Regions from separate parts of the Lysinibacillus sp. NPDC093210 genome, predicted to be linked through region 2. Evidence: riboswitches for the same ligand, from Rfam matches in the RefSeq annotation. Region 2 holds a riboswitch; the other holds the start of a gene.

Region 1 (3,208 bases), on a different contig from region 2:
AGATTGATTGTGTAGCATATGCTGCCAACCTTTCTTCGGTAAAAACTGCGGAATAACGACTGTTACTTGGTAGTCCGTTTTCGCATATTGGTGTTCCACTTTATCGATAAACTTTTTCAAAGGCTGTGTAATGCTACGATATGGCGAATAGTAAGTGACAAGTCGCACATCTGGTTGCCACGCCTTCCATTTTTCTTCAAAGGCTTTTGCATCCGCTTGATCGAATGCTACATAAAAGGCTATTATTTTATCAACATTCAAAGATTGCGCATAATGCAGTGAATTTTCCACCACTTTCGTAATACCCGCTACCGGCACGACAAAGACATTTCCCTCTATTTTCGGTAAAGCTTCTCCATTAAGTCGTAGTTGTTCCCCGACTGCATTGTAATGATGCTTAATGCGATGAAACATCCAAATAATAAGCGGTAAAAAGATAAATACCGGCCATACTTGAGGTAGTTTTGTGACAAAAAACATCATTGCCACTACAAAAGAAATGATTGCCCCTATTGTATTGATAACAAATTTCATAACCCAGCCATTAGGCTTTTCACGCCACCATTTACGCATCATCCCAGACTGCGCTAATGTAAATGGAATAAATACACCTACCGCATAGAGTGGAATTAAATGCTCAGTTGTGCCATCAAACAAAATAATAAGCACTATAGCTGCTAGCCCAAGCATCATTATCCCATTTGAATAGCCAAGTCGATCACCACGGATTTGAAATATTCTTGGAATAAAACCATCTTTCGATAAATTGACTGCTAATAAAGGAAAGGCTGAATAGCCTGTATTCGCAGCAAGCACTAAAATCATTGCTGTTGTTCCTTGCACAATATAATAAAATACATTGCGTCCCACACTCGCTTCGGCAATTTGCGAAACAACCGTTGCTTGTGCATTTGGAGCGACTCCGTAAAAATAAGCTAGGCTCACAATACCAATAAACAGTACTGCTAAAATACTCCCCATCGCTAATAGCGTTTTTGCCGCGTTAACCGGTGCAGGGCTTTTGAAATTTGGAATTGCATTAGAAATTGCCTCTACACCAGTTAATGCCGAGCTTCCTGAGGCAAATGCCTTTAATAATAAAAACAAACTAATGCCCGCAACTGGCGTTCCAATTTTGGGATGTAAATCAGCCGGCACTTGCCCTGTTGCTACGTTATAGATTCCCATGCCAATGAGCATTAACATCACAACGACGAATAAATAAACAGGGTACGCTAAAATAGACGCTGATTCAGTAACCCCACGTAAATTTAATATCGTTAAACAAATAACAAAAAACACAGCAATCGGAACGTTATAAGCATGCAAACTTGGGAATGCTGAAGTAATAGCATCTGTCCCTGCTGATACACTTACTGCGACAGTTAAAATATAATCAACGAGTAATGACCCACCCGCTACAAGACCTGCATTCACACCTAAATTTTCGCGGGACACTACATATGCCCCACCACCATGTGGATATGCGAATATAACTTGTCGATACGATAAAGTTAGTGCCACAAGGAGCACCACTACCCCTGCTGCAATCGGTAACGAATACCAAAAGGCAACCGTACTGACAGTCATGAGCACAATTAAAATTTGCTCTGGACCGTATGCAACTGATGACAATGCGTCAGAAGATAATATGGCCAGTGCCTTTGTTTTACTAAGCTTTTGTTCCCCTAATGCATCGGATTTCAATGGTTTACCGATAACATAACGTTTGAATGAGGATTTCATCCTTAACACCTTCTAGATTCATAGAGTGTGTTTCGCATTTCTAAATCGATTACACCTTTCGCATAATCGGTCTCTTTATATCTACTGGGGCTTTTTCGTATAGAATGCCATCAAAAAAAACGTCTACAAGTCATCACTAAATACGACTTGTAGACGCCCTAACGTCTGACAAGCTCCAACTTTTCTGCTCTTAACGCTTACGAGGTTAGCTGTCGGATTCGGACCTGAGTAGCCCTACTCTTTAAAAAGAGATTCACCCCAAGAATTGTTTAAACAATCCATCAAAATTGGGTCCCCCGCGTTTAATTGCTTCAGCGATTTAGAAATTTGAAACTTTTATAATGATGTCATATTACGCCTGTAAATAAAAAAAGTAAAGAAGATATTGCCCGGTTTTTCGTAAATTTTTTCTTATTCTCAGAGACAAGCTTTTATCAGCTCTCTATCGGCGATTCGGCGTGGTTTATCGGCGATTTTTACTGTTTTACGGACGATTCAGCTCATTTTATCGGCGATTTCAAAATTTACAAAAAAATTATGAGCAAACTTCTTCACATTTTTTAGTTCTAGCTATAGAATAGTAGTATTATTATTTTCCCATAGGAAACTTTATTTCATTTACGATACTTTTTGAAACGAGGGAACAAGATGGCCTATAAACAAATTACAAAACCGGCAGCCCAAGCAGTTTTAGATGGAGACATAAAAGGATGGCGACGCATTTTACCCTTTCTAGGTCCGGCATTTATTGCAGCTGTTGCCTATATAGATCCCGGCAACTTTGCCACAAATATTACTGCTGGCTCGCAGTATGGGTATTTACTACTTTGGGTAATTGCCTTTTCAAATTTAATGGCTGTACTGATTCAATCTTTATCAGCCAAACTTGGTATTGCTACTGGAAAAAACTTGCCAGAAGTAGCAAGAGAAAATTTTTCTAAAAAAACTTCTATATTTTTATGGATACAGGCTGAACTTGTAATCATTGCAACCGACCTCGCTGAATTTATCGGTGCTGCCCTCGGTCTATATTTATTATTTGATATTCCGATGCTACCCGCTGCACTTATTACTGCAATTGGTTCTTTTGCAATTTTAGAGCTACAGCGAAGAGGCTTTAGAGCTTTTGAAGCGGGCATTTCGGGTATGGTGCTAATTGTTGTGCTAGCATTTGCGTTCCAGACATTTTTAGCCCAACCAAATTGGGGCGAAGTGACATTAGGAATGTTGACACCACAATTTGACGGTGTCGATTCACTCTTACTTGCAACGGGTATATTAGGAGCTACTGTTATGCCACACGCAATCTATCTACATTCTTCCTTAACACAAAATCGTGTGGTTGGTCGTAATGACAACGAAAAACGACGTATTTTCCGCTTTGAGTTTATCGATATCGTGATAGCAATGATTATTGCTGGTGCGATTAACATGAGTATGCTAATCATTGCAGCTGCAGTGT
Region 2 (3,208 bases):
AAAAACGATATGCCATTCATCACGTTTTGCTAAAAATTCTTTTGCAAGTGCCTGTGCACCTTCAAGACTATGACTTGCAGCCCAGCCACATTGCACTTCATTACACGCTGGTACAGCTGTTGCATTCGTAACATCTGTAAATGTTTTTTCTAAAATCGTTAGTAATTCATCATAATCATTATGATTAATCAATGATACATAAAAGCCTGTTTGACAACCCATTGGACTGAAATCGACAATATGGTCGGAGTAATTGCGAATAATATCAGCAGATAAATGCTCTAAAGAATGGAGTGCTGGCATTTCCATATGCTCCTTATTAGGCTGTTTCAAGCGAATATCGTATTTATAGACTTCATCGCCACTTTTTCCTACTTTTACACCCGCTAAACGGACATAAGGTGCTTTTACTTTCGTATGGTCTAAATCAAAACTTTCCACATTTGTTTTTTCACGTTCCATTGCTAACAGCTCCTTTTCTGACAATACTAACTATTATAACTGGTTTTCTATGAAATGTGTAAATTTTTAAAATAGAATGATAATTTAAATGTATCCTTACACAAATTTTCAAAATTATAACAGTATAAATCTTTCCTCTTTTGAAAAAATATTTTCGCACTTTTTATTACCGTTATTCTGATACCCTAATTAATAAAGGTTTTATCAAGTAAAAAAATTTTTCTTCTCATTTGTCAAAAAAATTTTCTGTATTTACGAACTTTTCTTGAAATAGTAGTATCATAGCAGTTTCAACTTTCTAGATCGCTGAAACCAATGGATGCGGGGGAACCAAATTTTTTGGATGAACATTCAATCCAAGGGGTGAATCCTTGTTAAGGTAGGGCTACTCAAAGGCCCGAATCCGTCAGCTAACCTCGTAAGCGTTAAATGAGAAGGAAGATGGAGCTTGTACTATTTGAAAATAATGTATTTACAGGGCTTAAGGCTTTAAAAATACTTATGTTCAATACAACCTCCAAACCTCCCCATCATTACTTTTTAATGAATTAGAAAGCGTGATGAAACGATCGTGGGTAACACCATTTATTAGGTTAGAGATATTTGAAAACGGATTCAACACCACTTATCTCCATCGTATTGCCCTGATTACTAAGTGAAAACGGAGGAAACCCATATGACTACTCAACAAGAAAAAAAAGGCATCTTTTATGGATGGTGGATTGTAGCAGCTTGCGTCATGATTATGACGTTTTTGTATGCACCAATTATTAATTTAGTGTCACTTTATACTGTCCCTGTAACGGAAGATTTAGGAATTGGAAGAACTGAATTTATGACGTATTATACGATTATGGCTTTAGTATCAATGATTTTCTGTCCAATTGCAGGAAAAGTGATGAGGAAAATGGACATTCGTCTTTACTTGACGATATTTACAACGCTAGGCACCATTTCATATGTAGGTTTTTCATTTGCAACGACTGCAATGCACTTTTATTTATTCGCAGTGCTAATGGGGGCTTCATTAGCAGGAGCTGCTCTTATACCTGCACCAGTATTAATTACAAATTGGTTTAACGAGAAGCGTGGATTATGTTTAGGGATTGCCCTAGCAGGTAGTGGTCTTGGAGGTGTCATCCTTAGCCCTGTCCTAAACTGGCTTATTACAGATTATGGTTGGAGAAGTGCTTACCTCATTACGGGCATTTCAATGTTTGTATTAATCGTACCTATGGCATTATTTGTTATTCGACTTAAACCTGCAGATAAAGGTCTTGTTCCACTAGGTGAAATAAAAAATATAACGACTTCTTCAAAAACAGTAGAAGGGCTTTCACAAAGGGAGGCATTTAGATCCGTATCATTTTGGGCACTTTGTGCGGCAATTGTTGTCGGCGGTATTGTCGTGAATGGTATGATCATTAACCTCGCACCATATTTAAAGGATATCGGGGGCACACCTCAACACGCTGCAATACTACTTTCTTTAGGTTCAGCAATGGTAATCGTCGGAAAGTTATTAGTCGGTCGCTTATACGATAAATTAGGTACCATCACAACGTTAGTGATTATTTGTGGCTCTGCTTTAGTAAGCTTTTTATTTTTAATGAGAGGCGATCTATTAATACCTGGTATCCTGTATACGATATTTACTGGATTCGGTGCAACGGCTGTTACCGTTACACCTGCTTACTTAACTTCATCACTATTTGGGGAAAAAGAATATAGCGCGAAATTTGGGATTGTCTCATTATTTTCATCACTAGGCGCTGCACTAACACCAATTGTTTCTGGAGCGATTTATAATATTAATCATTCATATGGATTACTGTTAAATGTCTTAATTGTACTTTCAATCTTATTATTTGGATTGTTTGTCATTGCCATTAAAACAAAACCTAAATTTAATACAACTTCAGATATGGAATATTCATTAGACTAGAGAGGTGTATCATATGACTAAACATGAAACATTAATAATGGCGGAAAATTTTCAAGAAGAATTAATTCAGCATCGCAGACATCTACACCAACATCCTGAGATTGGATTTGAACTACCAAATACAATCGCATACGTTGAAAAAACTTTACTTTCTATGGGCCTAACACCACAAAAAGTCGGACAAGCAGGGCTTGTTGTAACGATTGGTAATGGCAACGGGAAAACAATCTTACTAAGAGGCGATATGGACGCATTACCGATGGAAGAAAACACGGATTTGCCGTTTAAATCAACAAATGGATTTGCACATACTTGCGGCCATGACATCCATACGACGTTCATGCTCGGCGCTGCGAAGCTTTTAAAAGAGAAAGAAAATGATATTAATGGAACTGTCAAAATCATGTTTCAGCCTGCTGAGGAAATTGGTCTTGGTGCAAGGGATATGATAGAAAATGGCTTGCTCGAAAATCCAAAAGTCGATGCTGCCCTTGCCCTCCATGTAACGCCAGATTTAGAAGTAGGGAAATTTGGTTACAAACCGGGCATCGCCGCTTCATCATTAGATGGCTTCTTCCTAAAAGTGCAAGGCAAAGGCGGACACAGTTCTGAGCCTCAAAATGCCATTGATCCATTAATGATTGTCAATGCGATATACAATCAAATGAATACATTAGTCAGCAAAGAAATTGATCCTAAAGAAAGAGCCGTTCTCGTTATTGGTAAAATGGGTGGCGGCACAGTAGCAAATATAATTCCAGATACAGCACATTTAGAGGCTACACTACGCTCTTTCAAACC

The links. Region 2 has a riboswitch for cyclic di-AMP ahead of ACIP9C_RS03835 (MFS transporter). Riboswitches for the same ligand answer to the same signal wherever they lie in the genome.
Region 1: linked by a shared signal. The riboswitch ahead of ACIP9C_RS13110 (APC family permease) and the one ahead of ACIP9C_RS03835 (MFS transporter) in region 2 are both predicted to bind cyclic di-AMP.

What each region holds. Positions count from the first base shown of each region.
Region 1 covers NZ_JBIVOE010000004.1:363,864-367,071, forward strand. The annotation lists gene ACIP9C_RS13110 (APC family permease) at 1-1,746, opposite strand, end outside; cyclic di-AMP (ydaO/yuaA leader) riboswitch at 1,927-2,073, opposite strand; gene ACIP9C_RS13115 (Nramp family divalent metal transporter) at 2,395-3,208, shown strand, end outside.
Region 2 covers NZ_JBIVOE010000001.1:766,958-770,165, forward strand. The annotation lists gene ACIP9C_RS03830 (S-ribosylhomocysteine lyase) at 1-462, opposite strand, end outside; cyclic di-AMP (ydaO/yuaA leader) riboswitch at 757-903, shown strand; gene ACIP9C_RS03835 (MFS transporter) at 1,139-2,407, shown strand; gene ACIP9C_RS03840 (M20 metallopeptidase family protein) at 2,421-3,208, shown strand, end outside.